DNA from 2 places in the Streptosporangium oxazolinicum genome. Region 2 is predicted to be linked to the other one. Evidence: riboswitches for the same ligand, from Rfam matches in the RefSeq annotation. Region 2 holds a riboswitch; the other holds the start of a gene.
The links. Region 2 has a riboswitch for glycine ahead of gcvT (glycine cleavage system aminomethyltransferase GcvT). Riboswitches for the same ligand answer to the same signal wherever they lie in the genome.
Positions count from the first base shown of each region.

Region 1: linked by a shared signal. The riboswitch ahead of gcvP (aminomethyl-transferring glycine dehydrogenase) and the one ahead of gcvT (glycine cleavage system aminomethyltransferase GcvT) in region 2 are both predicted to bind glycine.

Region 1 covers NZ_BAABAQ010000009.1:34,693-50,346, reverse strand. The annotation lists gene menB (1,4-dihydroxy-2-naphthoyl-CoA synthase) at 1-279, opposite strand, end outside; gene ABD817_RS23280 (AMP-binding protein) at 395-1,579, shown strand; gene ABD817_RS23275 (hypothetical protein) at 1,631-2,008, shown strand; gene ABD817_RS23270 (RNA polymerase sigma factor) at 2,204-3,598, shown strand; gene ABD817_RS23265 (MbtH family protein) at 3,816-4,025, opposite strand; gene ABD817_RS23260 (2,3-dihydro-2,3-dihydroxybenzoate dehydrogenase) at 4,458-5,219, shown strand; gene ABD817_RS23255 (isochorismate synthase) at 5,240-6,490, shown strand; gene ABD817_RS23250 (isochorismatase family protein) at 6,540-7,199, shown strand; gene ABD817_RS23245 (hypothetical protein) at 7,300-7,701, opposite strand; gene ABD817_RS23240 (TetR/AcrR family transcriptional regulator C-terminal domain-containing protein) at 7,876-8,472, shown strand; gene ABD817_RS23235 (DUF5999 family protein) at 8,931-9,122, shown strand; gene ABD817_RS23230 (alpha/beta hydrolase family protein) at 9,129-9,761, opposite strand; gene ABD817_RS23225 (hypothetical protein) at 9,895-10,245, shown strand; gene ABD817_RS23220 (tetratricopeptide repeat protein) at 10,285-11,067, opposite strand; gene gcvP (aminomethyl-transferring glycine dehydrogenase) at 11,204-14,059, opposite strand; glycine riboswitch at 14,242-14,334, opposite strand; gene ABD817_RS23210 (MerR family transcriptional regulator) at 14,350-14,970, opposite strand; gene ABD817_RS23205 (bifunctional nuclease family protein) at 15,115-15,585, opposite strand.
Region 2 covers NZ_BAABAQ010000006.1:270,457-286,110, reverse strand. The annotation lists gene ABD817_RS18810 (hypothetical protein) at 1-127, opposite strand, end outside; gene ABD817_RS18805 (FadR/GntR family transcriptional regulator) at 402-1,121, opposite strand; gene ABD817_RS18800 (glutamine synthetase family protein) at 1,210-2,553, shown strand; gene ABD817_RS18795 (aldehyde dehydrogenase family protein) at 2,556-3,902, shown strand; gene ABD817_RS18790 (3-oxoacyl-ACP reductase) at 3,908-4,672, shown strand; gene ABD817_RS18785 (gamma-glutamyl-gamma-aminobutyrate hydrolase family protein) at 4,851-5,546, shown strand; glycine riboswitch at 5,620-5,719, shown strand; glycine riboswitch at 5,720-5,814, shown strand; gene gcvT (glycine cleavage system aminomethyltransferase GcvT) at 5,848-6,939, shown strand; gene gcvH (glycine cleavage system protein GcvH) at 6,936-7,325, shown strand; gene ABD817_RS18770 (L-serine ammonia-lyase) at 7,398-8,774, shown strand; gene ABD817_RS18765 (hypothetical protein) at 9,062-11,011, shown strand; gene ABD817_RS18760 (DUF6286 domain-containing protein) at 11,236-11,898, opposite strand; gene ABD817_RS18755 (amino acid deaminase/aldolase) at 12,048-13,241, shown strand; gene ABD817_RS18750 (hypothetical protein) at 13,449-13,937, opposite strand; gene ABD817_RS18745 (DUF3618 domain-containing protein) at 14,059-14,388, opposite strand; gene bcp (thioredoxin-dependent thiol peroxidase) at 14,500-14,964, shown strand; partial or broken gene ABD817_RS39610 (HNH endonuclease signature motif containing protein) at 15,069-15,476, shown strand; tRNA gene ABD817_RS18735 (tRNA-Leu) at 15,505-15,577, shown strand.

The DNA of each region.
Region 1 (15,654 bases), on a different contig from region 2:
GCCGTCGTCGCCGCGGATCTTCTGGTCGCCGCCGGAGCAGAAGGCCCGCTCGCCCGCGCCGGTGAAGATGATCACACCGACCTCGGCGTCCTCCTGGGCGGCGTTGAAGGCGTCCTTGAGCTCGAAGAGCGTCGTCGGGCGGAACGCGTTGTGCCGCTCCGGCCGGTTGATCGTGATCTTGGCGATGCCCTCGCCGGTCTCGTAGATGATGTCCTCGTACTGCCCGGACCTCTTCCAGTCGACCGCGCCGTCACGCTCGGGGGCCGGCTCCGCCGCCACCCGCTCGTCCACGCCCGGCTCGACCCGCTCCGTGCTCACGATGGCTTCACCCTCTCCGCTGCGCCGGGACCGCCCCGGCCGTTGTCCGGCTTCCGGCACTAACCTTACGACTGTGATGACCATTCCTGTGCACGAGGTATGGCTTTCCGTGCAACGGGAATTGCACGCCGTGGTGTCGCCGGCGGGCCCGGAGCTGTTCCGGGCCGTGGGCGCGGCGCTGGACGGCAGCGGTCCCGCCGTGCTGCCCCTCTCCCCCGCCCTGCCCGCCCCCGCGCTGCGGGCGACGCTCGACGCGCTGCGCCCGACCCACGTGAACGGGGTACGCCGCGAGGGCGGCGTCGGCGTGCCCGCCGACGTGGCGGTGGTCATCGCCACCAGCGGCTCGACCGGCGTCCCGAAGGGCGCGCAGCTGTCGGCCGAGGCGCTGCTCGCCTCCGCGTCGGCCTCGCTGCGGCGTCTGGGGGCCGGGGCGGGCGAGCGCTGGCTGTGCTGCCTGCCGCCCTCCCACGTGTCCGGCCTGCAGGTCCTGGTGAGGTCGCTGCTGGGTGGGACCGAGCCGATCGTGCACGACGGATTCTCCCCCGAGGCCGTGCTCTCCAGCGGCGCGGACCACGTCTCGCTGGTGCCGACCCAGCTGCGCCGCCTTCTCCAGGTGGACGGGGCAGACCTATCGACGTTCGGGACGATCCTGCTCGGCGGCGCCGCCGCTCCCCCGGGCCTGCTCGACGCGGCCCGCGCGGCCGGGGCCCGGGTGGTCACCACGTACGGCATGAGCGAGACCTGCGGCGGGTGCGTCTACGACGGCGAGCCCCTCGACGGGGTGGGGCTCGCCGTCGGCGACGACGGCCGGATCCGCCTGGGCGGGCCCGTGCTGTTCTCCGGCTACCGGCTCCGCCCCGACCTCACCGAGGCGGCCCGCGACGGCGACTGGTTCCTCACCTCGGACCTGGGCGTCCTGGAGGGGGGGCGGCTGCGCGTGCTCGGGCGGGCCGACGACGTCGTCAACACCGGGGGCGAGAAGGTCGTCGCCGCGGTGGTGGCCGCCGCGGTGGCCGAGCATCCCGCGATCGTCGACGCCGCCGTGGTCGGCCGTCCCGACCCCGAGTGGGGCGAGCGGGTGGTGGCCGTCGTCGTCTCGCCCTCCCCGCCGTCCCTGGCCGAGCTGCGCGCCTTCGTCAAGGAGCGGCTGCCCGCCTACGCGGCCCCCGCCGAGCTGATCGTTGTGACCGAAATACCACTTTTGGCCAATGGTAAGCCGGACCTGGAAGCTCTCCGTTATGGTCGTGATCGGGAACCGTGAAGGTGGCCCCACACGTCCAATGAGGTAGCCGAAGCAGGAAGGACAAGCCCGATGAACGTCACCCGGAAGACATGGGTCTCGGCTGGAATCGTGAGCCTGGTCCTCGCCGGTGGCATTTCCGTCACGGCCGCCGCCGCGGCGGGCGGGGCCGGAAGGGCGGAGAAACCGTCGGGCGAGCCGACGCCGGTGGCCCCCCAGGAGCCCGGAACGCCCTCGCCGCAGGAGCCGTCGCCGACCGCGTCCGCTCCCCCGGCGGAGGAGTACGTGGTCTCCAGGGACGTCAACCCCGACCCCGGGAAGGTCGTCGACTACTGGAGCGAGAACCGGCTGGAGGAGGCGGAGCCCTTCCCGATGCCCATGGTCGACGGCCCCCTGGTGGAGAGGCCCTCGGCCCCGGCCGAAGAGGGCCCCGTGGAAGTGATCGAATAGGCCCTCTCGGGCGCCCGTACGCGGGTGGATCGCCGGGACGGCGGTCCACCCATCATATTTTCCGGGTCAAGTCGGGAACAGAAAGTTCTTGGCTGGGGTTATTGGTACTGGTGCGCTGAGCGGCCCCCAGACCGCCCCACCCCAAGACCATCAGATCGTAAATTCAGACGACTCCGTGATGGAGGAGGTGTCCTCATGCCCCCAACCGCCGTGGCGACCTCATCTGAGGCCCCGACGACCCTCGACCAGCTCCTTGACCGAGGGCGAGTCCAGGGCCACCTTTCACTCGCGGAGCTGCGCCACGCCTTCGCCGAGACGGGCATCAGCCCCGCCGAGGGCAGGTCGATCCTGCGCGAGCTCACCGAGGCGGGCGTCAGCCTGGCGGCCGAGAACGAGCCCGCGCTCTCCACGTCCGCCGCCCAGAGCGCCCGTAAGACCCCCGCCCGCAAGGCGAAGGCCGCCCCCGCGAGGAAGACCGCGGCGAAGACCGAGCCCGCCCCGGGTGCCCCGAGTGCCGCCAAAACCACCAAGACCGCCAAGGTCACCAAGGCCACCGGCACCACCAAGGTCACCGCGAAGGACGCGAAGGACGCCGCGGCGGAGCTCGACGACGAGTGGAACCCGCCGGAGGAGACCGAGGTGGAGGCCGAGCCGACCCTCGACCTCGACGACCAGTCCTCCGTCATGGGCGACTCGGTGCACACCTACCTGAAGTCGATCGGCCGTCGCACCCTGCTCACCGCCGCGCAGGAGGTCGAGCTGGCCAAGCGCATCGAGGCCGGTCTGTACGCCGAGTCCAAGCTGGAGGCCGACCCCGGCCTGTCCGCGGTCGCGCGGGACGACCTGGAGTGGATCGCCGAGGACGGCCGCCGGGCCAAGGACCACATGCTGGAGGCGAACCTCCGCCTGGTCGTCTCCGTGGCGAAGAAGTACACCGACCGGGGCATGGCCCTGCTCGACGTGGTCCAGGAGGGCAATCTGGGCCTGATCCGCGCGGTGGAGAAGTTCGACTACACCAAGGGCTACAAGTTCTCCACCTACGCGATGTGGTGGATCCGCCAGGCCATCCAGCGCGGCTTCGCCGACTCGGCCCGCACCATCAGGCTGCCGGTGCACGTGCTGGAGATGCTCTCCAAGCTGTCGCGCGTCGAGCGCGACATGCACCAGCGCCTGGGCCGCGAGCCCACGCCGGAGGAGCTGGGCGTCGAGCTGGACAAGACCCCCGACCAGATCGAGGAGCTGCTGCGCACCAGCCGCCAGCCGATCAGCCTCAACGCCACCATCGGCGAGGACGGCGAGACGACCATCGGCGACCTCATCGAGGACGTCGACTCGCCCGAGGCGTCGGAGGTCGTCGACCGCCAGCTGCTGGGCGAGCAGCTGCGCGGGGTGCTGGGCAACCTCTCCCCCAGGGAGGCCAAGATCATGGCCCTGCGCTTCGGCCTCGTCGACGGCAAGCCGCACACCCTCGACGAGATCGGCAAGCACCTCGGCCTGACGCGCGAGCGCATCCGCCAGCTGGAGAAGGAGTCGCTCTCCAAGCTCCGCCACCCCAGCAACACCCGTCCGCTGCTCGACTGGGCCAGCTGACCGGCGGCTGACCGGCCCCCGGCCCGTCGCGAAGGGCGCCACCGCGAGACCTCCCGGTCCGCGATGGCGCCCTTCGCCGTGTTCCGGCCCTCCCGGGCAGAGCCCCCCGGAGGGACCGGCGGGAGCGCGAAGCGCCCCTCCCCGAGGGCCGGGATACGGGAACCGGGGCGACGGTCCCGTAGCGGCCCTCGAAGGTCTGAGAAAGGTCTGAGAGGAGTCAGCCACCCATCTCGGCGACGAGGCCTCGGGGCCGCATGTCGGTCCAGGAGCTCTCGACGTAGGCCAGGCAACCGGCGCGGGAGTCCGCACCGTGGGCGATCTCCCAGCCCGCGGGGACGTCGGCGAACGCGGGCCACAGCGAGTGCTGCCCCTCGGCGTTCACCAGCACCAGGAAGGACGCGTCCTCGTCGTCGAAGGGGTTGGTCATCGGTTACCTCCAGCGTGGGTGCAGCGGGTGGTGGTGCCGGATCGGTGGATTCGCCCGGCGCCGACGGTGACGGTCAACGCGGGTCCTCCGTACGGGCGGTGCGGGGGGCCTCCACCGGTGCGCCCGGGGGTCGGCGACCGCCGCTTCCCCGCCGGATACGGGGAGTCTCCGGGCGCGGAAATGAGGCAGATGAAAATGGCATACTGCGTGCACCTTGATGAAGTGCCTGGTCACGGCGTTGGGCGAGTGGCCTGAGAGACCACTGGGACGGGGTGTCTTATTAGGCAAGCCTAACCTAAGATTCACCCCATTGACGACAATGTCAAGATGCCTGATCATCAGGAGCTAGATCACCTTTGACTCTTACCCGCCACACTTTCGACAGCCGAAGTAAATGAGGCGAGGCTAACCTAACTTGTCAGTGAGGTGCGTGTGATCGATCGGCAGGACCATCCCGGGCTTCCCGGGACGGTGGCCCTTGTCACGGGCGCCGCCGGGGGCATCGGCGCCGCCGTCGCGGCGTCCCTCGCCCGCGCCGGGGCGCTCGTGGCCGGAGTCGACGTGCGCGACGGCCCCTGGGAGGATCGCGGGGAGCCGGTGACCCGCCACCACACCGACGTCACGGACCCCGGACAGGTGGACGCGGTCGTCGGGAGGATCGAGGACGAGCTGGGACCGATCGGGGTCCTGGTCAACGTCGCGGGCGTGCTGCGCACCGGCGCGGTGACAGAGACGGGCACCGACGACTGGGCCCACGTGTTCGCGGTGAACGCCGGCGGGGTCTTCCACACCGTCCGTGCCGTCGCCCGCCGCATGATCCCCCGCAGCGGCGGGACGATCGTCACGGTGGCCTCCAACGCCGCGGGCGTGCCGCGCGTCGGCATGGCGGCGTACGCGGCGTCCAAGGCCGCCGCGGTCATGTTCACCCGGTGTGCCGGGCTGGAGCTCGCCCGCCACGGCATCCGCTGCAACGTGGTCTCACCCGGATCGACCGACACCGCCATGCAGGCGGGGCTCGATCCCCACGCCGCGCTCATGGGAGACCCCTCCTCCTACCGCGTGGGCATCCCGCTGGGCCGGCTGGCCGACCCCCAGGACGTCGCCGAAGCCGTGATCTTCCTGGCATCGGACCGTTCCCGGCACATCACCATGCAAGACCTGTACGTGGACGGCGGCGCCACGCTCAGGGCCTGAGATCCCCCGAAAGGTCAGCCTTGACTATCGCATACGAGGCGGTCAGCGCCACCGAGCTTCTCGACGAGTACCGGCCGGGTTCCTCATCGATCTTCTCCTCTCCCCGGCACACCCTCCTCGCCGGGGGCGTCGCCGACGTGGTGGCGCCCGCCTGGACCATGCGGGAGCTGGCCGAGCGCGTACGCGAGCACCGCGACCTGGTCCTCGGCGCGATCCCGTTCGACGACCCCGCCTCGGCACGGCTGGTCACCCCGGTGCGCGCCCGCTGGGCCGACCCCTTCGTCTTCGTCCCCGGCGAGCCGCCACCCCACGAGGGCCCGCGGCCGCCGTGGCGGATCACCCCCGTACCCACCCCCTCGGGCCACCTGGAGGGCGTACGGCGGGTCCTGGAGCTGCTCGGCACGGGCGCGGTGGAGAAGGTGGTGCTGGCCAGGTCACTGAAGCTGACGAGGCCGGAGCCGGTCGACGTCGCCGCGATGGTCCGGCGCCTGGCGGTCCGCGACCCGCACGGCCACGTCTTCGCCGTCGACCTGCCCGGCGGGCGGACCCTGGTGGGTGCCAGCCCCGAACTGCTGGTCTCCAGGGACGGGCCCGCCGTCGTCGCCAACCCGCTGGCCGGCTCCGCCGCGCGCAGCGCCGACCCCGTGGAGGACCGCCGCCGCGCGGCGGCGCTGCTCTGCTCGGCCAAGGAGCAGCACGAGCACGCGGTCGTGGTCCAGGGCGTGGCCGCCGCGCTCGCCCCGCACTGCCGGGCGCTGAGCGTCCCGGCCGAGCCGTCGCTGATCTGCACCTCGACCATGTGGCACCTGTCCAGCAGGATCACCGGGCGGCTCGCCGACCCGCGCACCACCGCGCTCGACCTCGCCGTCGCCCTGCACCCGACTCCCGCGGTCTGCGGGACGCCCACCCTCGCGGCGCGCGCCGCGATCGCCGATATCGAACCCTTCGACCGGGGCTTCTACACCGGCATGGTCGGCTGGTGCGACGCCTCGGGGGACGGCGAGTGGGCGGTGGCGATCCGCTGCGCCGAGGTGACCGCTGGCGGCGTCCGGCTGTTCGCCGGGGGCGGGATCGTCACCGGCTCGGTCCCCGAGGAGGAGCTCGCCGAGACCTCCGCGAAGTTCCGGACGCTCCTGCAGGCCCTCGGCCTGGCCCCGGACCTCGACGTGGACCTGGACCTGGACCTGGACGCGGACACGGTCTCCGGCATGGAGGCCGTCGCCGCCACCGGGGAGAAGCCCGGGAGAGGAGCCGGGAGAGGACAGGTGTGACCCCCAGCACGTCGAGCCGCCGAGAGAGAAAGCAGAAGGAGAGGTAGTCGTGGCCATACCCGCAATCACCCCCTATCCGATGCCCCGCGAGGACGAGATGCCCGTCAACCGCGTCTCCTGGACACCGGACGCCCGCCGGGCGGTGCTGCTCGTCCACGACATGCAGAACCACTTCGTGAACGCGTTCGCGCCGGGAACCTCGCCGATCGTGGAACTGGTCTCGGCGATCACCGGTCTCCGCGAGACGGCCTGGGAACTCGGCGTCCCGGTGGTGTACTCGGCCCAGCCCGGCGGGCAGACCTCGGCCCAGCGCGGCCTGCTGGAGGACTTCTGGGGGGCCGGGGTCGGCACCGACCCGAGCGCCCAGGAGATCGTCGCGGCGCTCACCCCCGGCCCGGACGACATCCGGCTGACCAAGTGGCGCTACAGCGCCTTCCACCGCACCCCGCTGCGCACCCTGCTCGCCGAACAGGGCCGCGACCAGCTCATCGTCACCGGCGTCTACGCCCACATCGGCTGCCTGATGACGGCCTGCGACGCCTTCATGGGCGACGTGGAGGTGTTCTTCGTGGCCGACGGGGTGGCCGACTTCTCCGCCGAACACCACCGGATGGCCCAGACCTACGCGGCCGAGCGGTGCGCGGCGGTCCTGCCCGCCGCCCGCGTCCGGCGGCTGCTCGCCACCTCGTCCGCGCACGCCACCCGCTGAGCCCGTACGATCCGCGCCCAGGCCGGGTCCGTCCGGACCGGGCCCACGTCCAGGGACCCGCGAGGGAGAGGCCCACGCGGGTGAGGATCAGGGGTGGAGGTCAGCGGGCGGAGGCGGTGACCGGGCGCGGAACCCGGGGGATACCGGTCAGCCGGTTCTGCTCGCGAAGGGTGCGCAGGCGGTCGACCTCGGCGGTCCACTCGGCGCCCCTGGGGGTGGCCCTGCCCTTGCGGCGGCGGATCCGGTCGTCATACGACTTGATCCCGAACGTCGCGCGCTGGTTGGCCTCGGCCGCGCGCAGGGCCTCGGTGAGCGCCCTGTCGAAGGCCAGCCCGGCGGCGCGCAGCTCCTGCACGGGGGCCGCGGCGGCCTGGGCCCGGCGCACCTCGGCCTCGGCCTGGCGCGCCTTCTCCAGGAGCTCGGGGAAGCTCTTCCCGACCTCCTGGTCAGCGTGGTGACGAACCTCCGCCTCCCGGCTCACGCGCGGTCGGAAAAACGCCATCTTCTTCCCTCTCTCGCCGGTCGCCGGGTCTCCTCCGGCAGATCACCGCTCGTAGCCTACGCGCTCCGCCCCCACCCCACGCACTCAGGGATCGGACCGGCTCGCCGGTGAACGTCCGTTCCGTCCGGCGCGCCGATCTTTACGCAGTAAGGTGACGGTGGCAGGATGCCTCCCATGCCTGCCAAGCGACCGCCCGTCCCGCTCTCCAGGGAGCGCATCATCGACGCCGCCCTCCACATCGCCGACGGCCAGGGGCTCCGGCGCCTGACGATGCGGCGGCTGGGCGACGCCCTCGAGGTGGAGGCGATGGCCATCTACCACCACCTGCCGCGCGGCAAGGACGCCCTCATGGACGCGCTGGCCGAGCACGTCACCGCCGTCCACGCCGAGCCCGGCGAGAGCTGGCAGGAGAGCGCGAGGGCCTGGTGCCGGGCGAGCCGGGCGGCGCTGAGGGAGCATCCCGGGGTGCTGGCCCTGGCCCTGACCAAGCCCCCCAGGGGCAGGGCGGCGATCGCGATCAGGGAGCAGACCGACCAGCTGGCCGACGCGGGCCTGGCCGACCCGGCGGGGGCGGTACGCGCCCTGCGGGCCTACGTCTTCGGCGCGGTGGCGGTGGAGGTGCAGCAGTCGGGCTGGGCCGAACCCCAGGCCGACCCGGGCGACGAGAACGAGCCCTGGCGTCCCCCGTCGAGGGGCGGCGGCAGCCCGGAGGCGGACACCGACTTCGAGCACGGGCTGGACGCGCTCCTGGCCGGTCTGGGCGCACGGTGAGCGCCGGTGAGCACCGGTGAGCGCAGGCCGGGCACAGGGGCCGGTAAGGGGCCGTCAGGGAGTTGGGAAAGCCCGTGTCGGCGCATGTCAGAAACTTGTAACCGATCGTTTACCCGCCGGGCGGCGTGTCGCACTTGGTCGAATATCCTTATATGAGGCATGCTGTGTTATAGGTCACATCCCCTGATAAAGCCCTGCCGGACTGACCCTCTACCAGTTCCCAAACAGTCCTAACGGGCTATGTCGCCGAGGTGCGATCGATCGCACACTTGATCTGCTTGATGTGCGCTCCTCGTTCTGTTACGGGGGTCGCATGGCCATATGTCAACATTCAGATGCTCGTCCCCGTCATACGTGGGAACGGAGACCCATCGGTGACGGTGCCGCCGGATGTCCGATGCCCACCCGTGCCCGGTGTGACCCGGGCGAGCCGACACGAGAGATCCGGAGGCACGCCGATGTGCCCGCACGAGCCGTCCTGTCCGTCCGCCGACGCGCTGGACCGCGAAGCCGCCCGCACCATGGCGGCCCACCCTGAGCAGGGCTGGAGCCTGCTCTGCAACGGTGTGGTGCTGTTCGACGACACCGGCGAGCTCCTCCCGGACGGTGCCGTCATCGAGCCGCATCGGCCACTGGCCGGCGTCGTCTGAGGCCCGTCACCCCCGACCGGTCACGCTGAGCGAGTCCACCGAGCCCGGCCGCATCCTCGCGTCGAGCCACTCGGCGACCACCTCGCCCACCCTGGCGGGATTCCTCCCGAGGTCGTGACCCTCTCCCGGCAGCACCACCAGGCGCGCGGCGTCCGCCGCCTCGGGCACGCCGAACGGGTCACGGTCTCCGTTCACCACCAGCACGTCCACGCCCGCCGAGCGCAGCTCCCCGGCGCGTGACCGCTCCGGATTCCTCGGCGGACGCAGCGGGAACGCCAGCGCGACGACCGCGCCGGCCTCGACCCTCCCGGCCGTACGGCAGGCGACCCTGGCCCCGTTACTCCGCCCGCCCTGCGCCAGCGGCAGCCCCGGATAGCGCCCGCGCAGCCCGGCCACCAGCGTCTCCCACGCCTCGTCCTGCTTGACCGCCGACCCCGGCGCGCGGGCCCCGCGCACGCGGAACGGCTGGAGCACCCGCGCGACCGTCCCGCCGATCGCGGTCACGGCGTCCCGTACGGCCAGCAGATCGGGGGCGTCCACTCCCCCGGCCGAGCCGTGGGTGAGCACCAGCAGGAAGCGCGGGGCGGCCACCTCGTCGATCTCCACCAGGGCCGGGCCGTGCGGGGTCGCGATCTCCACGGGCGCGGCCGCGCCCGCCGGGAGCCCGGTCCCCGAGATGGACGCCGACGCTGGAGGGGTGGACTCGGAGGTGGACACGGATCTCGTCCTAACGGCTGATGCCCGGCGGACGGGCGGGCGGAACAATCGAAGCGTGCAGGACTATCAAGATATCCGCCAGGACATGCGCGCCACCGTCGAGGCCCGGCGTGACCTCGGCCCGGAGTACGAGGCCGCGCTCATCGAGTCGTTCGTGTCACGCCTCGACGCGACCATCGCCCACCGGGTGCGCGCCGAGATGGACGCCGCCGGGGCGCCGAAGGTCAAGCCGCGCAAGGGCGCGAACCCCTCGATCCCGATCGCCCTCGGCTCGATGGGCATCGGGATCCCGCTGACCGCCATCGCGGCGCAGAGCGCCGGCACCGCCGGACTGCTGCTGGCCTGGGGCGGGATCGTCGCGATCAACTTCGCCCACGCGCTGAGCCGCTGGCGGGAGCGCGACTGACCCCCGCCGGACCCGCCCGGCGCACCAGACGCCCCCCTCTCAAAGGTCCCGGTCGAGGCGCAGGCGGACCTCCCCGGCGAGGTCCTCGTCGGCACTGTCCAGACCGTAGCGCCACACGCGCTCGGCGTCCTCGTCACGTCCCCTGAGCGGGAGCGTGCGGGCCAGGAGCTCGATGGCCAGCGCACCGGTCTCGACGTCCCCGCCCTCCTCGATCGCACCGGAGAACTCGGCGCAGGCCAGCTCCAGATGAGCGATGCCGAGCATCACCCGCAGTCTCGGCACCTCGGCCACGTCGGGCACCGAGAGCGCCTCCAGGAGCACCCGGGCGGCCTCCCCCGGCTCGCCCTCCTCCAGGAGCGCCTCCGCCAGCCGCTGGGCGGCCTGCGGAGCGATCTCCGGGTCGCCGGTGGCCAGCGCGTCGCGCAGCGACCGCTCGGCCTCCTCCTCGCCCGTGGCGAGCCTGGCGAGGGCCATGTGCGCCGGCGGGACGTAGGCGGGGTGGCCGACGCCCAGCGCGGCCTGCCAGGCGGCGCGGGCCTGGTCGGCCAGGCCCTCCTGCTCGAAACTCCCGGCGAGCAGGCAGGCGGCCTGGGCGGCGAACTCCGGGTGCCCGGTCGCCAGCGCGGTGCGCGCGGCCGCGCGCGAGCCCGGCACGTCTCCGCTCTCCCCCAGCACCACCGCGAGACCCACCGCCGCCTGGGCCCGGTCGGGCTCGTCGGGGTCGGCGACCAGCTCGGCGAAGATCGTGGCGGCGCCGTCGAGATCGCCCGACTCGGCCAGTCTTCGCGCGGCGTCCAAGGGACGGGTGTCCACCTCAGGCATGCGGGATCCTTCCGGATACGGAGACGCCCCGAGCCTAACGACTCGGGGCTCCGTCCGTCCTCCCGCATTCCCCTCGGATATCGCGGTTCGCGCGGGCTTTCGGCCCTGCCGGGGCCTATGTGGATCTTTGCGGGGATCAGTCCTCGTACGCCGCCAGGGGAGGGCAGGAGCAGACCAGGTTGCGGTCGCCGTAGGCCTGGTCGATGCGGCGGACCGGCGACCAGTACTTGCCCTCGCGCACCGACGGCAGCGGGTAGGCCGCCTCGGTGCGGGTGTAGGGGTGGCCCCACTCGTCGGCGACGAGGCTGTCGGCCGTGTGCGGGGCGTTGCGGAGCGGGTTGTCGGTCCTGTCGTACGCGCCGGAGGCGACCTTCGCGATCTCCTCGCGGATCGCGATCATCGCCTCGCAGAACCGGTCGAGCTCGGCCAGGTCCTCGCTCTCGGTCGGCTCGATCATCAGCGTGCCGGCCACCGGGAAGGACATGGTCGGGGCGTGGAAGCCGTAGTCGACGAGGCGCTTGGCCACGTCGTCGACCGTCACCCCGGTCTCCTTGGTGATCTGGCGCAGGTCGACGATGCACTCGTGGGCGACGAGGCCGCCGCGGCCGGTGTAGAGGACCGGGTAGTGGGGGCTGAGCCTGCGGGCCAGGTAGTTGGCCGACAGGATGGCCTGCTCGGTGGCCGCCTTCAGGCCGTCGGCGCCCATCATCCGGATGTAGGCCCAGGAGATGGGCAGGATGCCCGCGGAGCCGTACGGCGCGGCCGAGACCGGGCCGACCGCGCTCCCCTCGCGCAGCGGGTGGCCGGGCAGATAGTCGGCCAGGTGGGCGCGGACCGCGACCGGGCCGACGCCGGGGCCGCCGCCGCCGTGCGGGATGCAGAAGGTCTTGTGCAGGTTGAGGTGGGAGACGTCCGCCCCGAACTCCCCCGGCCTGGCCAGGCCGACCAGCGCGTTGAGGTTGGCGCCGTCGACGTAGACCTGCCCGCCGGCCTCGTGCACCAGCTCGCAGATCCGGACGATCGTCTCCTCGTACACACCGTGCGTGGACGGGTAGGTCACCATGATCGCGGCGAGCCGCTCGCGGTGCTTGTCGATCTTCGCGACAAGGTCGTCGAGATCCACGTTGCCCTGGTCGTCGCAGGCGACCACGGCCACCCGCATGCCCGCCATGACGGCGCTCGCGGCGTTGGTGCCGTGCGCGGAGGAGGGGATCAGGCAGACGTCGCGGCCCGACTCCCCACGCGCGGTGTGGTAGGCGCGGATCGCCAGGAGCCCGGCGAACTCGCCCTGGGAGCCGGCGTTCGGCTGCAGCGACACGGCGTCGTAGCCGGTGACCTCGGCCAGCCAGCGCTCCAGCTCCCCGATCAGCTCGAGGTAGCCCGCGGCCTGGTCCTCGGGCGCGTAGGGGTGCAGCCCGGCGAACTCCGGCCAGGTGATCGGCTCCATCTCGGTGGTCGCGTTGAGCTTCATGGTGCAGGAGCCCAGCGGGATCATCGACCGGTCGAGCGCGATGTCCTTGTCCTGGAGCCTGCGCAGGTAGCGCAGCATGGCCGTCTCGGAGCGGTGGCTGTGGAAGACCGGGTGGGTCAGATAGTCGCTGACGCGCGTCAGCGCGGCGGGCAGCGCGTCGTGGGCGGCGGCGTCCAGGTCGGCCAGCACGGTGCCGCTGACCTCGAAGGCGGCCAGGACCTGCTCCAGGTGCAGGAGCTCGGTCTTCTCGTCGCAGGTGACACCCACGTGGTCGGCGTCGACCAGGCGCAGGTTGACGCCGTTCTCGCGGGCCGCGGCGACGACCCCCGCGGCGCGGCCGGGCACCCTGGCGAGCACGGTGTCGAAGAAGGTGTCGTGCACGACCTCGACACCGCCCTGGCGCAGGCCCTCGGCGAGCACGACGGCGTGCCGGTGGGTACGCCGGCCGATCCTGCGCAGGCCCTCGGGGCCGTGGTAGACGGCGTACATGCCGGCGATCACGGCGAGCAGCACCTGCGCGGTGCAGATGTTGCTGGTGGCCTTCTCGCGGCGGATATGCTGCTCGCGGGTCTGGAGCGCGAGCCGGTAGGCGGGGCGCCGGTCGGCGTCCTGGGAGACGCCCACCAGGCGGCCGGGCAGCTGGCGCTGGAGGCCGTCGCGGACCGCCATGTAGGCGGCGTGCGGGCCGCCGAAGCCCAGCGGGACGCCGAAGCGCTGTGAGGAGCCGACCGCGATGTCGGCGCCGAGCTCGCCGGGCGCGGCCAGGAGGGTGAGGGCCAGCAGGTCGGCGGCGGCGACCACCTGGGCGCCGCGCGCGTGGGCGGCGTCGGCGATGGCGCGGAAGTCTCGGACCCTGCCGCTGGCGCCGGGGTACTGCACGAGCACCCCGAAGCACTCGGGGAGCTCGGCGGTGAAGTCGCTCTCGACCAGCTCGATGCCGAGCGGCTCGGCGCGGGTGCGCAGCACCGCCTTGGTCTGCGGCAGCGCGTCGGCGTCGACCACGAACACCGTCGAGGGGCTGCGGCCCGCGCGGCGGGCCAGGGTCATCGCCTCGGCGGCGGCGGTGGCCTCGTCCAGCAGGGACGCCCCGGCGACGTCGAGGGCGGTCAGGTCGGAGACGACGGTCTGGAAGTTGATCAGGGCCTCCAGGCGGCCCTGGGAGATCTCCGGCTGGTAGGGCGTGTACGCGGTGTACCAGCCCGGGTTCTCCAGGAGGTTGCGGCGGATGACGCCCGGGGTGATCGTGTCGTGGTAGCCCAGGCCGATCATCGAGGTGAGCACGGTGTTGCGCCCGGCGAGGACCCGCAGCTCCGCGAGGGCCTCGGACTCCCCGGCCGCCGGGGGCAGGCCGAGGCGCCCCGAGGAGCGGATCGCCTCGGGCACGGCCACCGCGACCAGGTCGGCGACGGAGGCGAATCCGACCGCCTCCAGCATGCGGGTCTGGCCGGCGTCGTCCGGCCCTATGTGGCGGGTCGCGAACGGCGGGGAGCTGAGCTCGCTGAGCGATGACAGGTCGGTCATTGGTGAAGCCTCCCGGGACGGGGTGGAGACCGGCGCTGGGCGCGGGCGTATGCCTGGTCTCCCCCTCTGTCATCACGGCCGTCGTTCACGGGCCGTGACCTGAGAGCTTCACCTGCCCTAGACGGGAGGCTTGCACCGTCGGTGAGTCGCGCCTGGCGAGCGCGCCTGCTTTCCAGAGTTGCCTCGTCCGTGCGGTACCGGGTGCCTGAGAGATTCCGGGGAGGTTGCTCCTTCGGCGCCCCGATCGCGGTCGGGGTCTCTCCCGCACAGGGTCAGTGGCAAGTCCGAGTTTACCCGGTTCGTCGTGCTCTGCGACGGCGGGCCAGCTCATCGGCCTGATGATCGCCTAAAGGGCCCTCGCCCGACTCCGCACGTTCGCCGGGCAGATCCGCGAGGGAGCCCTCCACCTCCTGCCACACCCGTCCCAGTGCTATGCCGAAGACTCCCTGACCGCCCTGGAGGAGGTCGATGACCTCGTCGGGGGAGGTGCACTCGTAGACGCTCACCCCGTCGCTCATCAGGGTGATCCCGGCCAGGTCGTTGACGCCCCTGTCGCGCAGGTGCTGCACGGCGATGCGGATCTGCTGGAGGGAGACGCCGGTGTCGAGGAGCCGCTTGACGACCTTGAGGACCAGGATGTCGCGAAAGCCGTACAGCCGCTGGGAGCCGGAGCCGTGGGCAGCCCGCACGGTGGGCTCGACCAGGCCGGTGCGCGCCCAGTAGTCGAGTTGCCGGTAGGTGATGCCGGCCGCCGAACAGGCCGTCGGTCCCCGGTAGCCGATGTCGGCGGGCACCTTCACCGGTTGCCCGTCGAACAGCAGACCCTCTTCACCCGCGCGCTGACGTGCCGACTGGCGCCGTTTCGGGTCATCCTGATCGGCGTTTCTACCCTCGCCGCTGCTGACCGCCACGCGGACCTCCGGCTTTCTCTCATCCCACGGCCTGATCTGGGGGTTTACGCACGACCACGGGTTTCACTTGCACCGTAGGACTGGGGCCAAGTCCAGTCAACGACCCTACTCGGCGCGTCGTGAAGCGTAAATGCACCGAAATTCCTACCCCGCGCGGCCGAAGTCCTCGGGCGTGATCGTGTCAAGGAACTCCCTGAACTTCTCCACCTCGTCCTCCTGGTCGTCGGGGATGATCACCCCCGCCTCCCTGACCACATCCTCACTCGCGAAGATACGTGCGCCGGTGCGAAGTGCCAAGGCGATCGAGTCCGAGGGACGCGCGCTCACCTCCACCCCGTTGGAGAACACGAGATCGGCGAAGAAGATGCCGTCGCGCAGGGCGACGATGTTGACCGTGCTCAGCCGGACCCCGAGCCCTTCGAGCACGTCGCGGAACAGGTCATGGGTGAGCGGCCGGGGTGGTGGCTCCTCGGCCTGGGCCATGGCGATCGCCGTGGCCTCCGTCATGCCGATCCAGATAGGTAGGTAACGCTCCCCATGCGTCTCTTTCAGCAAGACGATCGGCTGGTTGGAGGGCATCTCAACTCGAACGCCCACGACCTCCATCTGCAACACGGGCTGCTCCGTCTTCGCTGGATTCCGACCGGTTTGTTCAACGTAACACTCGTGGGGGTACGAGTGCCT
Region 2 (15,654 bases):
CCCCGACGTTGACGTCGCCGAACCAGCCGATCTTGGCGCGGATGAGCCGGACGTTGATCCTGGTGAGCAGGAAGACGACGATGAGCGCGACGAAGAAACAGAACAGCGGCAGCCGTCCTGTGTCCATGATCCGTTCTCGGAACAAATCCCCCACCGTTCCTCAGGCTATGCGAGGGAGGCCCTCCGGCAGGCGCGGGAACCACGGCGGCACGGCGGTTTTCCAGACGCCCGGCCCCGAGGCACCCGGTTCTCAGGCGCCCGGCCCCCAGGTGCCCCGTTCCCCGGTGGATCGGCCCCGGACCCTCGTGTTCCCGGGTGCCCGGCCTCCCACGTACCCGTCCAGGACACACCTCGCGCCGAGCGGAAACCCACGCCCCGTCCCGTACGGGGCGCGCCTCGCGTCAGGCGAGGAACCCTCTCAGCAGCGCCGCCGTCCCCTCCAGGTGCTCGGCCACGGCGCGGCGCGCGGCCTCCGGGTCACCGGCCAGGATGGCCGTCACGATCGCCTGGTGCTGGACCGCGGCGTGCTCGATGTTGCGCTGGAGCACCGGGATGGCGTTGAGCAGGTCGGCGACCCGGAGCCTGGCGTCGGCGCAGACCCCGGCGAGCAGGGCGGAGCCGGTCAGCTCGGCGATGGCGAGGTGGAAGGCCGTGTCGAGGCGGCGGTAGTCGCCGGGGCCGGCCGAGTTGACCTCGCGCAGCCTCTCCCGCAGGATCTCGCGCCGCTCCGGGGTCAGCGGGGTGGCGGCGAGCACCTGGGCCGCGCCGCACTCGACCGCCATCCTGAAGGTGAGGGCGTCGGAGAGGTCGTCGGTGCCCATCTCGACCACGGCCCGGCGCAGGTCGTCCCGGTGCGGGTCCGGCGGGGCGTAGGTGAGGAAGGCGCCGCCGTACCGGCCTCGGCGCACCTCCAGGTAGCCCGCCTCCTGCAGCTCGCGGATGGCCTCGCGCAGGGTGACCCTGCTGATGCCGAGCTGGGCGGCGAGCTCCCGCTCGGGCGGCAGCTTCTCGGACACCAGTCCCAGCTTGATGACCTGGAGCAGGCGTTCCACCGTCTCCTCGAACGCGTTGCCCGCGCGCACCGGCCGCAGCACGGCCGTCAACCGCGACACCTCGTCCAATTATCTCCTCCGGCCCTTGACAAGGCTCCCCCCGCTACACGTCAATGGTCTGACACTAGCCCAATAAGACCCCCGACGAGGAGGGCATGTGGACGTCCCCGAGCTTCATGACGAGGTGCGGGCAGGGCGGATCGACACCGTACTGCTCGCGGTCGTCGACATGCAGGGCCGCCTCCAGGGAAAGCGTCTGTCGGCACGCTACTTCCTGGAGGAGGTGGTGCGGCACGCCTCCGAGGGCTGCAACTACCTGCTCGCGGTCGACGTCGACATGAACACGGTCGACGGTTACGCCATGTCGTCGTGGGAGCGCGGATACGGCGACTTTGTCATGAAACCTGATATGTCCACCCTGCGCCGCGTGCCGTGGCAGGAGGGTACCGCCCTGGTGATGGCCGACCTGGTGTGGGAGGACGGCTCCGACGTGACCGCCTCGCCGCGCCAGATCCTGCGACGGCAACTCGCCCGGCTGGACGAGCGGGGCTGGGGGGCCTTCGTCGGGACCGAGCTGGAGTTCGTCGTCTTCAACGACACCTACGAGGACGCCTGGCGCCGCGGCTACCGCGACCTGACGCCTTCCAACCTCTACAACGTCGACTACTCCCTCCTCGGCACCGCCAGGGTCGAACCCCTGCTGCGCAGGATCAGGCTCGGCATGGAGGGCGCGGGCATGTACGTCGAGTCGGCCAAGGGCGAGTGCAACCTCGGCCAGCACGAGATCGCCTTCCGCTTCGGCGAGGCCCTGTCCAGCTGCGACAACCACTCGATCTACAAGAACGGCGCCAAGGAGATCGCCTCCCAGGAGGGCATGGCGATCACCTTCATGGCCAAGCCGAACCAGCGCGAGGGCAACTCCTGCCACATCCACATCTCGCTCAGGGACGCGGACGGGGAGCCGGTCATGGCCGGTTCCGGACCACACGGCCTGTCGGCGACGGGAGAGCACTTCATCGCCGGGCAGATCGCGCTGACGCGCGAGCTCACCCTGCTGTACGCGCCGAACATCAACTCCTACAAGCGGTACGTGCCGGGCAGTTTCGCCCCCACCGCGGTCAAGTGGGGTGTGGACAACAGGACGTGCGCGCTGCGCCTGGTCGGCCACGGCCCCTCGCTGCGGATCGAGAACCGGGTGCCCGGCGGCGACGTCAACCCCTACCTGGCGGTCTCGGCGCTGATCGCGGCGGGCCTGCACGGCGTCGAGAACGAGCTGCCGCTTGAGGACGCCTTCACGGGGAACGCCTACTCGTCGGGCGCGGAGACCGTGCCGAGTACGCTGCGGGGCGCGCTGGAGCTCTGGGAGGGCTCCGCGTTCGCGACGGCCGCCTTCGGCGAGGACGTCGTGGCGCACTACGCGAACAACGCCCGGGTCGAGCTGGCCGCCTTCGACGCGGCGGTGACCGACTGGGAGCTGTTCCGAGGATTCGAACGGATGTGAAGGTGAAGATCATAAATCCGGCGACGGAAGAGGCCGTCGCCGAGGTCGAGATGGCGGACGCCGCCGAGACCGACAGGGCGGTGGAGCGCGCCAGACGCGCCTTCGCGACCTGGCGGAACGTCGGCCCGGGAGACCGGGCCCGGCTGCTGCGTCGTTTCGCCGCGCTGGTGCGCGAGCACGCCGAGGAGCTCGCCCTGCTGGAGGTCGCCAACTCCGGGCACACGATCGGCAACGCCCGCTGGGAGGCGGGCAACGTCGCCGACGTGCTCGACTTCTACGCGGGGGCGCCCGAGCGCAACCACGGCCTGCAGATCCCGGTGCCGGGCGGGCTGGACGTCACCTTCAGGGAGCCGCTGGGCGTCGTCGGCGTGATCGTGCCGTGGAACTTCCCGATGGTCATCATGACCTGGGGGGTGGCCCCGGCACTGGCCGCGGGCAACACCGTGATCGTCAAGCCCGCCGAGTGGACCCCGCTCACCGCCCTGCGGGTGGCCGAGCTCGCCCTGGCCGCCGGTCTGCCCGAGGGGGTGCTGCAGGTCCTGCCCGGGGCCGGGGAGGTGGCGGGCGCCCGGCTGGTCGGGCACCCCGGCGTGGCGAAGATCGTGTTCACCGGTTCGACCGAGGTGGGCAAGGAGATCGCCGCCACGTGCGCCGGGCAGGTCAAGCGGCTCACCCTGGAGCTGGGCGGCAAGAGCGCCAACGTGGTCTTCGCCGACGCCGACCTGGAGCGGGCCGCGGCGACCGCGCCGTACGCGGTGTTCGACAACGCGGGCCAGGACTGCTGCGCGCGGTCCCGGATCCTGGTCGAGCGCTCGGTCCACGACGAGTTCCTGGCCCGGTTCGGGCAGGCGGTGCTGGACGTCAAGGTCGGCGACCCCCGCGACGAGGCCACCGAGATGGGCCCGCTGATCAGCGCCGAGCACCGGGAGCGGGTGGCCTCCTTCGTCACCGAGCCGCCCCACCTGCGGGGCACGTGCCCGTCGGGGCCGGGGTTCTGGTTCCCGCCGACGGTCCTGACGCCCGGGTCGGCCGACGACCGGGCGTTCACCGAGGAGATCTTCGGGCCCGTGGTGTCGGTGGTGCCGTTCGACGACGAGGCGGACGCCGTGCGGATCGCCAACGACACCCCGTACGGCCTGAGCGGGTCCATCTGGACCCGCGACGTCGGCCGGGCGCTGCGGGTGGCGAGGGCGGTCGAGGCGGGCAACCTCAGCGTCAACTCGCATTCGAGTGTCCGCTACTGGACCCCGTTCGGCGGTTTCAAGCAGTCGGGCCTCGGCCGCGAGCTGGGTCCCGACGCCCTGTCGGCCTTCACCGAGATCAAGAACGTCTTCATTTCCGAGGAGTAGAGGCGATGCTTCGTTTGCAGGACCGGGTCGCGGTCATCACCGGCGCGGGAAGCGGGATCGGCCTGGCCACCGCGCGCCGGTTCGCCGAGGAGGGCGCCCGCGTCGTGTGCGTGGACCTGGACGAGGCGACCGGTTCCAAGGCCGCCGACGAGGTCGGCGGGCTGTTCGTACGGGCCGACGTGACCGATGAGGACGACGTCACGCGGGTCTTCCAGACCGCGTTCGACACCTACGGCAGCGTGGACATCGCGTTCAACAACGCGGGCATCTCGCCACCGGACGACGACTCGATCCTGGAGACCGGCATCGACGCCTGGCGCCGGGTCCAGGAGGTGAACCTCACCTCGGTCTACCTGTGCTGCAAGCACGCCATCCCGTACATGCGGCGGCAGGGCAAGGGGTCGATCATCAACACCGCGTCGTTCGTGGCCGTGATGGGGTCGGCGACCAGCCAGATCTCCTACACCGCCTCCAAGGGCGGGGTGCTGGCCATGTCCCGTGAGCTGGGCGTGCAGTTCGCCCGCGAGGGCATCCGGGTGAACGCCCTGTGCCCGGGGCCGGTGAACACGCCGCTGCTGCGGGAGCTGTTCGCCAAGGACCCCGAGCGGGCGCAGCGCCGCCTGGTGCACATCCCGGTGGGCCGCTTCGCCGAGGCGTCCGAGATCGCCGCCGCGGTGGCGTTCCTCGCCTCGGACGACGCCAGCTTCATCACCGGCTCCGAGTTCCTGGTGGACGGCGGCATCTCCGGCGCGTACGTCACCCCGCTGTAGACCCCACCGTCGCCCCCCGGAGACCCCTGTAGACCCCCGGAGACCCCGTCGCGGCCCCTCGCGGCTTTCTTCGCGCGTGTCGCCCCGGCGTGTCCCGCCCCGGTCGGTACCGTGCGAGGAGGAGGTATGGGCTCCCCTCGTGGCGCCCGGTTCCCGCACAGGAGCAAGACAGGAGATCATGTCCCGTCCCGTCATCGGCATCACCTGCTATGTCGAGCCCGCGCGGTTCACCGTCTGGGAGACGACCACCGCGCTGCTGCCGTACGACTACGTCGACCACGTGGCCCGCGCGGGCGGGCAGCCGGTGATCCTGCCCCCGGCGGGCGACCCCTCGGCGCTGACGGGGCGCCTGGACGGGCTGATCCTGGCCGGTGGCGGGGACGTCGGCCCGGAGCGGTACGGGCAGGAGCCGCACGAGCGGACCGGCTACGTCCGGCCGTTCCGCGACGACGCCGAGCTGGGGCTGGTCGGGGCGGCGCTGGAGCGGGGCCTGCCCTTCCTGGGGATCTGCAGGGGCATGCAGGTCCTGAACGTCTCGCTGGGCGGCACCCTCCACCAGCACCTGCCCGACGTGGTCGGCCATCCGGGGCACGCCCCGGCCCCCGGCCACTACGGCAGGATGCCGGTGTGGCTCGCCCCCGGCAGCCGGACCTCGAAGATCTTCGGAACCGAGACCGTGGACGTGGCCCACTACCACCACCAGGCCCTCGACCGGCTCGCCGGGGGCCTCACCGTGACCGCCCACGCCGAGGACGGCACGATCGAGGCCGTGGAGCTGGACGACCACCCGTTCGCCCTCGCCGTCCAGTGGCACCCCGAGACCGACGGCGAGTCCGCTCTGTTCGAGGCACTGGTCCGGCACGCCACCCCCTGACCGGCGCGGATCGGTGCCGCGAGGGGATTTCGCTCGGCCGGTGCGGGCGGTTAGGCTGGCCGGTGACACCGATGAATCCCGTGCGGGAGAGCGTCCTGATCACCCAGGCCAGGACCCCTGAAGGAGCAAGCCCTCCCCGCGAACCTCTCAAGGCAAAGGACCGTGCGGGTAGGTGCCCTCTGGAAAGCAGGTCCCACGGCCTCGCCGAAGGTGAAAGTCCGGCAAAACCCGGATGAAACTCTCAGGCACCCACGACAGAGGGGGAGGATGCTCTCATCTGTCCCTTGTCTGAGGTGCGCACATGTCCCGACCTACGCCGCTGCGCGGCGTGCACGAGTCCCTCGGCGCGACGCTGACCGACTTCGCGGGCTGGCTGATGCCGCTCCGCTACGGCAGCGAGTCGGCCGAGCACAACGCGGTCCGCCAGGCGGCCGGCCTGTTCGACCTCTCCCACATGGGGGAGATCTTCGTGACCGGGCCGCAGGCCGCCGAAGCCCTCGACTACGCGCTGGTCGGCCACCTCTCCGCGCTGGAGCCCGGCCGCGCCCGCTACACGATGATCGTCGATCCGGAGGGCGGCGTGCTGGACGACCTGATCGTCTACCGGCTCGCCCCCGCCGAGTTCATGGTCGTCGCCAACGCCTCCAACTACCCCCGGGTGGCCGCCGAGCTGACCGATCGCGCCAAGGGCTTCGACGCCGCGGTGGACGACCGCTCCGAGCGGTACGCGCTGGTCGCGGTCCAGGGCCCGCGCTCCGCGGAGATCCTGGGCTCGCTCACCGACGCCGACCTCGACGGGCTCAAGTACTACGCGGGCCTGCCCGCCGTCGTCGCGGGCCGCGAGGCCCTCGTCGCCCGTACGGGGTACACCGGCGAGGACGGCTTCGAGCTGTTCGTCGCGGCCGAGGACGCGGAGCCGGTCTGGGCCGCCCTCACCGAGGCGGGCGCGCCGCACGGCCTGATCCCCGCGGGCCTGTCCGCCCGCGACACCCTCAGGCTGGAGGCCGGGATGCCGCTGTACGGCAACGAGCTGTCGTCCGGCCTCACCCCGTTCGACGCCGGGCTGGGCCGTGTGGTGAGGTTTGACAAGCCGGGCGACTTCGTCGGCAGGGCCGCCCTCGAACCCCTCAGGGAGGTCTCGCCGTCCCGCCGCCTGGTCGGCCTGATCGCGTCCGGCCGCAGGGTGCCCCGGCACGGGTATCCGGTGGTGGTCGCCGGTGACGGCGCGGTCGTCGGTGAGGTCACCAGCGGGGCGCCCTCCCAGTCACTGGGCAGACCCATCGCCATGGCCTACGTGGACAACGGCCAATCGTCAGGACTGGCCGTCGACATCAGGGGCAGCCACGAGCCGGTCGAGATCGTCGCACTGCCCTTCTACAGGAGGAAAAAATGAGCAGCATTCCCGAGGAACTGCACTACACCAAGGAACACGAGTGGATCTCTGGCATCGATGACGGCCTGACCCTCACCGTCGGCATCACCGCCTACGCCGCCGGCGCGCTGGGCGACGTGGTCTACGTGCAGGTCCCCGAGGCCGGCTCGACGGTCACCTCCGGTGACGCCGTCGGCGAGGTCGAGTCGACCAAGTCGGTGAGCGACATCTTCGCCCCGGTCAGCGGCGAGATCGTTGATGTCAACCAGGCCGTCGTGGACGACCCCTCGCTGGTCAACAGCGACCCCTACGGCGAGGGCTGGCTGTTCCGCGTACGTCTTGAGGGCTCCGCCGACGACCTGCTGTCGCCGGAGGAGTACGCCGCGCTCACCTCGGGTGAGTCCTAAGCCTCTCCCCCCTCGCGTCACGGCCACGCGCGTCCTCGGGCGCGCGTGGCCGTCCACGCTGGAAGGATTCAGATGACGATCAGCGTCTTCGATCTCTTCAAGATCGGAATTGGCCCGTCCAGCTCGCACACCGGCGGCCCGATGGCCGCCGCCCACAAGTTCGCCCGCGGCCTCCACCAGGACGGGCTCCTGGAGAAGACGGCCCGGGTGAGCGCCGTCCTGTACGGCTCGCTGGGCCTGACCGGCAAGGGCCACGGCAGCGACAAGGCCGTGCTGCTCGGCCTGTCCGGTGAGAAGCCCGAGCTGGTCGACGTCGACGCGGTCGACGAACGGCTCGCCGCCATGCGCGAGTCCGGCACCATCTCCCTGTACGGCTCCCGCGAGATCCCCTTCGTCATCGGCGAGGACCTCGTCTTCGAACGCAAGGTCTCGCTCCCCGGCCACCCCAACGGCATGCGCTTCACCGCCCTGTCCGAGTCCGGCGAGACGATCCGCGAGAAGGTCTACTACTCGGTGGGCGGCGGCTTCGTCGTCGACGAGAACGCCACCGGCGCCGACCGGATCAAACCCGACGACACCGTCCTGCCGTACCCCTTCACCACGGCCGCGGAGCTGCTCGCCCAGTGCGCGGAGACCGGGCTGTCGATCTCCGGGCTGATGCTGGAGAACGAGCAGGCCTTCGGCCGTACCGAGGCCGAGATCCGCGACCGGCTGCTCGTCCTGTGGCAGGTCATGAGCGAGTGCGTACAGCGCGGCATCGGCAAGGAGGGCGTGCTGCCCGGCGGCCTGAAGGTCCGCCGCCGCGCCCACCAGCTCCACCGGCAGCTGCGGAGCGAGTCGCAGGAGAAGGACACGCTGCAGACGATGGACTGGGTCTCGCTGTTCGCCCTCGCGGTCAACGAGGAGAACGCCGCCGGGGGCCGCATCGTCACCGCGCCCACCAACGGCGCCGCGGGCATCATCCCGGCCGTGCTCACCTACTACGACCGCTTCACCGAGGACCCCGACGACGAGGGCGTGATCCGCTTCCTGCTGACCGCGGGGGCGATCGGCGTGCTGTTCAAGGAGAACGCCTCCATCTCCGGCGCCGAGGTCGGCTGCCAGGGCGAGGTCGGCTCGGCCTGCTCGATGGCCGCCGCCGGGCTCACCGAGGTGATGGGCGGGACCCCCGAACAGGTCGAGAACGCCGCCGAGATCGGCATCGAGCACAACCTGGGGCTGACCTGCGACCCGATCGGCGGCCTGGTGCAGATCCCGTGCATCGAGCGCAACGCGGTCGCCTCGATCAAGGCCATCGCCGCCGCCAGGATCGCGATGCGCGGCGACGGCCGCCATTTCGTCTCGCTGGACAAGGCCATCAAGACCATGCGTGACACCGGCCGCGACATGCTCGACAAGTACAAGGAGACCAGCCGGGGAGGGCTCGCGGTGAACGTCATCGAGTGCTGAACGGGAGCGGTTCCCCGGCTTCAGGGGTGTCTTGAACGGAGACGGTTCCCGGGGTCCGTTGAACGGGAACGCTTTCCGGCTTCCGGGGGGCTTTTGAACGGGAGCGGTCCCCGACGCCCGAAGGTCCCTCGAACGGGAGTGGCTCCCGAGAGTCCTTGGGGAGCACGCGAGAAGAGGGGCTTCGGGGACATACAACCCGATCGCTATCAAATTTCGCATGACGTGCGAGCTTCTCCGATCCCGCGCCTATGCTGGGTGGCCATGTGCGCGGGACTCGGGAGGTCGCGGTGGTAACGGGAACGCACCCGGCGAGCCGTTCCCATCGCTCCCAGCGCTCCACGAACCCCTCCCGCCCCCTGCGGATGCTCCGCTTCCTCGGGTCGCACTGGCTCTTCGTCACCGCCCTGCTGGCGGGTGGCGGCCTGCGGGTCCTCGCCATGCTCGGCTACCGGCCCGCCCTGTGGTTCTGGGCCGACTCCTTCGTCTACCTGAACGCGGGGCTCGCCCCCCGCCCCCTGGAGTCCCGTCCGGCGGGCTACGCGCTGTTCCTGTGGATCCTCAAGCCACTGTCCAGCATTCCCGCGGTGGTCGCGGTGCAGCACCTGCTCGGCCTGGTCGTGGCCGTCTGCGTCTACCTGCTGCTGCGCAGGCTGGGCGGGCTGCCCGGGTGGGGCGCGACGCTCGCCGCGCTGCCGGTGCTGCTGGACGCCTACCAGATCCAGCTCGAACACCTCGTCATGGCGGACCTGCTCTTCCAGTTCCTCGCGGTGCTCGCGGTCACGCTGCTGCTGTGGCGGCGGCGCCCCTCGGCGTGGGTCGCGGCGCTGGCCGGAGCGCTACTGGCCGTGGCGACCGTCACCCGCACGATCGGGCTGCCGCTGATCGCCGTGGCACTGGTCTGCATGGTGATCCGCAGGGCCGGGTGGCGGGCGGTCGTCGCCGCGACCCTGGCCGCCGCGCTCGGCCTGGGCTCGTACGCGGCCTGGTTCAGGGCCGAACACGGCAGTTTCGGGCTGACCAGGGGCAACACCTTCCTCTGGGCGCGGACGATGACCTTCGCCGACTGCGCCAAGATCCAGCCGACCGGGCCCGAGGCGGCCCTGTGCCCCGTCGAGCCGCTGGGACAGCGCGCGGCGCCACCCGTCTACATCTGGGACGGCGAGTCGCCGCTGAACAAGGTCAAGGGCAGCTGGGCCGAGCGCGACGCGCTCGCGGGCGCCTTCGCCACCCGGGCGATCATGGCCCAGCCGCTCGACTTCCTCCGGGCGGGCCTGGAGGACGCGGCCCACATCTTCGACTGGACCCGGCGCGTCTACCCGGCTCCCGGTCCGCAGAGCGCCTACGTCTTCCCCGACACCGTGCGCCCCTTCACCTCGGGGGCCGCTTCGCAGGGCAGGACCGCCGAGGAGCTGACCGTGGCCTACCAGGGCTCGTCGGGAGCGCCGGTGATGGCCGAACCGTACGCGGGCTGGTTGCGCGACTACCAGGAGTACGCCTTCGTGCGGGGCCCGTACCTCGCGGTGATCCTGCTGGTCGGCCTGGTCGGCGTGCTGACGCGGCTGCGGCGGCTCGGCGGCGTGGTGCTGCTGCCCTGGGCGGCGGGGACCATGCTGCTGATCCTGCCGCCCTTCATCGCGGCCTTCGACCACCGCTACGTCGTCCCCGCCCTTCCCCTGGTCTGCCTGGCCGCCGGGCTGGCCTTCGGGGTCAGGCACGAGGAGAGGAACACGCCCGCGGCCGAGGAACCGGACGAGGAGCCGCCGTACGAGGGCACCGGCGACGAGGACCCGTTCCAGGGCGCGACGGCCGAACGGCCGGTGTACGCGAGCCCCGTCCGGGAAACGGCGCACGGGTCGTACGACGGGCAGGCGTACGAAAACACCCCCTACGGAAGCAGCGCGTACGGCGCGACGGGTGAGCGCCCGGCGTACGGCGTGACGGCCGAACGGCCGGGGTACGGCGGGTCAGCGGCGGCGGACGTGCAGGCGAACCACCACGCCGAGTTCTACCTCCCCGAGCGCCCGTCGGACCTTCCCCACCGCGTCCCTGTTCAGCCGGGCCACAAGCTTGCCGACATCGGTGGCGGGCGCGCAGCCCACCCCGATGCGCAGCCGCTCGTACCGTACGTACCTGACGCGGACACGAGTGAGCCCTTCGACTTCTTTAAGAGCAACCCCGAGCATGGCGGTCCCCGTCCCGGTCCGCCTGCCCCACCGCCCCCACCCCACGGCGTGTAGCAGCCACCGCAGCGCCAGGAGCGCCAGCACCACCAGCAGTAGCGCGACCAGCCAGCCCAGCCACGGATGCGCGGCCAGCCACCCGGGAAACCCCCGGCGCACGAGCCTGGCCCCGGGCGAGTGGCCGGGGATGTCGCCGCGCCCCCGCAGGAAGGCGTAGAGCCCGGCGCACACCAGCACCGTCCCGGTGACGGCCAGGCCGATCCGGTTGCCCAGGTACGGCCTCATCGGCCCCCCTTCCCGCGCAGCCGTACGACGACGTCACCCGCGCACATCGCGCCCAGGCCCGCCAGCCGGTCGCCCACCGCCGCGCCCACCCGGCGCAGCACGGGCCCGGTCCGCTCGGCGTCGGTGAACACGGTGACCTCGACGATCCGCGAGGTGAGCCGCACCCGCGCCCCCTTCACCTCGTCCACCGACTCGGCCGCCTCCCGCAGCGTGCGACGGAGCCCGGACCTGGTGACGCCGATCACCATGTGCGGGTCTCCCGACTCCAGCGGTATCAGCCGGGTCCGCCCCGGCAGCGCGGCGAGCGCGAGCATCACCAGGCCCACCGCCATGGCGAGCGTCGACGCGGCGAAGGTGGCGGGATCCGACCAGTTCCACGCGCCGGCACCGTTGACGAGCCGCCGGTAGGGCATCCGCGCGAGCGGCGACTCCATGAGCAGGCCCACCGTGACCGAGGCCGAGACCGCCAGCACGGCGGACACCGTCAGGGCGGCGGGGACGCCCACGGGGGTCCTGGCCGGCCTGAGCATCCGCACCGACCGGCGCCGGACGTCCTGGAACTGCTCGGCCGCCGCCTTGCCTCCCGAGCCTCCGGTGGTGGTCCCCGCACTGCCGGTGCCTCCCGAGCCCGCCAGGATGTCCTGGAGAGTAGTCGTCATTCGGTCAGGTGTACGCGTTCCGGCAGGGGCGGGCCGGGGATCAACCGCCCACTTGCACGATCTTGGGATCCCCCTGGCGGGAGCATTGATCACCCGTCCGGCAATATGAATAGCGTTCACATTTCCCGGGGCCGGGTTATCCTGCGGGCATGGACGACCGCCAGCGCTACGACCGGGCCACAGCGCACCTGGACCCTCCCTTCGCCGTCCTCGACCTTCCCGCCCTGCGCGCCAACGCCGAGGGCATGGTCCGCCGCGCCGGAGGCAAACCGATCAGGGTCGCCAGCAAGTCCGTCAGGTCCCGGGCCGTGCTCGAACGCATCCTCGCCATGGACGGCTTCACCGGGATCATGGCCTTCACCCTCCCCGAGGCCCTCTGGCTCGTCTCCACCGGGATGCGGGACGTGCTGGTCGCGTACCCCACCGTCGACCGCGCCGCGCTCGCCGAGCTGGCCGCCGGACCGGCCGCGGCCCGGGAGATCACGATCATGGTGGACCGGACCGAGCACCTGGACCTCGTCGAGTCCGCCGTCGCCGGAGTCCGCGACCGCCACGAGATCCGGCTCTGCCTGGACGTCGACGCGGGCTACCTCGCCTTCGGCGGCCGGTTCAGGGCGGGCGTCCGCCGCTCCCCCATCCGCGAGATCGACCAGGCCGCCGACCTCGCCACCGAGATCGCGAAACGGCCCGGGTTCCGGCTCGTGGGCCTGATGGCGTACGAGGCGCAGATCGCCGGGGTCGGCGACAACCCTCCGGGCAACCCCGCCCTCACCCGGGCCGTACGCCTGATGCAGGCCCGGTCCCGGCGCGAGCTGATCACGCGCAGGGGCCGGATCGTGCGGGCCGTCCGCCAGGTCACCGACCTGGAGTTCGTCAACGGCGGCGGCACCGGCAGCATCGAGAAGACCGCCAAGGAGAGGGCCGTCACCGAGATCGCGGCCGGATCCGGCTTCTTCCACCCCCGCCTGTTCGACTTCTACCGGGGATTCACCGGCCGGCCCGCCGCCCTGTTCGCCCTGCCCGTCGTCCGCCGCCCCGCGCCCGGCGTCGTCACCGTCCTCGGCGGCGGCTACCCCGCCTCCGGAGCCCCCGGCGACGACCGCCTTCCCCAGCCCTACCTGCCGTGCGGGCTGCGCTACGACTCCAACGAGGGAGCCGGGGAGGTCCAGACCCCCCTGATCGGACAGGCCGCCGAGGACCTGCGCGCCGGTGACCGGGTCTGGTTCCGGCACGCCAAGGCGGGCGAGCTCTGCGAGCGCTTCGCGAGCCTGCACCTGATCGACGGGGACGAGGTCGTGGACGAGGTCCCCACCTACCGGGGCGAGGGCCGCGCCTTCCTCTGACCTCCGGCGCTTTTTCGAGGGGAGCGGGTCCCGGCACGCGGAACGGACACGCGGAACGGGCACCCGCCGGTCCACCGGCGAGTGCCCGTTCCCGTCACGTCCCAGTTTCCGTGATGTCCCGGTTCCTGTGATGCCCCCGGCCCCACCCTCCGGGCACGATGGCCTGCGGTGCTCTCGCACCCGGAGGGGCCGAGCCTCCGAGAGACCTCAGAAGCCCAGGTCGAGCTCCGCCCACCTGCTGCACCTGTAGGTCGACGAGCCTCGGTACTTGACCTGGCAGGTCTTGACCCGCACCTCACTCACGTCGTGCGCCGTGACGCGGAAGCGCTTGGTGTCGTCGTAGCTGCACAGCCTGTAGCGCTTGGCGACCTCCCAGTCCTCGTCACCGGACGAGATGATCTGGACCTCGACATAGGCACAGCGACCGCCCTGGCGGAAGGTGCGCCGGTCACCGTCGTACAGCTCGCCCCGCAGCCTGAACGTGTTGTCCTCCTCCTCGTCACCCCGGACCGAGTACTCCGCCCCCAGCGAGGCCAGGCCGTTCCTGGACTCCTGCTCGAAGCTGTCGTCGAAGTCTCGCGCCGACGAGGCCGAAGACGCGGTAGCCGGTGTCGCGGCGAAGGCGGCCGGAGCCGCCGTCAGCATGAGGCCCGTGGTAGCCACCACCGCGATCGCGGCGCGAATCATGTTTTTCATGGATTTACCCCTCCCTTTCACCTACTCGCGATGTTCCGCGAGCAGGAAAAAGGTCACATGAGTAAACCCCTACTCAATTCACGGTCTCCGACCGGTCACCGGCAACATCCGGAAGCCCCGGTCAGCGACGACGGCGCCACAGCATGACCACCGCACCGAGCGCCAGCACCGCCCCCACCCCGATCAGGATCGGCGCCAGGTCCGGCCGGTCGTCCGCCCACAGATCCTCGGGCTCACCGGCGAGCCTGACCGGCTTCGGCCCCGCCGCGCCACTCACCAGGTCCCCGACCTGGCCGACGAGATGCTCCGCGTTCGCCCGGACCCTCGCCACACCGCGCGCCGCGACCCGCTTGGGGCTCACCCGGTCCGCGATGGCGTCCACCGTCTGGGCCAACTCCGCGCGCGTGCGCTCGATCTGCCGTTCCAACTCCGCGGGATCGGTGTCCGCCATGGCTCTCCTCCCCTACTCCTTGACACTGATCAGTCTGTCAGGTCCCGCCCACCCACGGCACTTCGGGCAGGCCGGTAAGTTGACCCGGGAACCATTCCTCGGAGGAACACCATGAAACTTGAGCCGGGCGACGCCGCCCCGGACTTCACGCTTCCCGCCGCCGACGGCACCACCGTGTCGCTGGAGACATATCGCGGCAAGCGCGTCATCCTCTACTTCTATCCCGCCGCGATGACCCCGGGCTGCACCAAGCAGGCCTGCGACTTCCGCGACAGCCTCGCCTCGCTGACCTCTGCCGGATTCGCCGTGCTCGGCGTCTCCAAGGACAGCCCGGCCAAGCTCGCCAAGTTCGTCGAGCACGACGCCCTGACCTTCCCGCTTCTGTCCGACCCCTCCCTTGAGGTCCACAAGGCCTACGACGCGTACGGGGAGAAGACGATGTACGGCAAGACGACCGTCGGGGTCATCCGCTCCACCTTCGTCATCGACGCAGACGGCAAGATAGAGAAGGCTCTCTACAACGTGAAGGCGACCGGCCACGTGGCCCGCCTCCGCCGCGAACTCGGCGTCGACTAACACCCCTTTTTCGCCATTTAATACGACATGGGCACGTGCCAAGAATTGTCGGCCCCATTACCTAGCCTTGGGGCGTGCCCACCAAATACAAATACACCCCCGAAATGCTGGCGGAGGCCGCGGCCGACTCCTTCAGCATCGCCGACGTCCTGCGCCGCCTCGGCATCACCATCGCGGGCGGCAACCACGCCCACATCAGCCGCCAGCTGAAGCGCTTCGGAATCGACACGTCGCACTTTCGCAGGGTCTCCCCCAACAAGGGGCGACCCTCACCGCGACGCCGTCTCCCGGAACAGGTTCTGGTCGTACGGCCGGAGGGCAGCACGCGCCCGGACCCGGGGCAGCTCAGGCGCAGCTTGATCGCTATCGGGATGCCGTACCGCTGCGCGGGATGTAGGATCGAGGGCGCCTGGCGGGGTCAGGCATTGACACTGCACGTCGACCATATCAATGGCGACTGGCTGGACAACAGAAAAGAAAACCTGCGCTTTCTCTGCCCCAATTGCCATTCACAGACAGAGAATTTCGCAGGAAAATCAAGGGGCCGTAGTCCAAAGGCAGAGACACACGGTTTAGGTCCGTGCAAGTTCGGGTTCGAATCCCGACGGCCCTACAAAACAATTCAAGATATCCCGGTCGACATGAAGTCGATAGACACCAGCGTAACAATATCGCCCCAGGATTCATTCT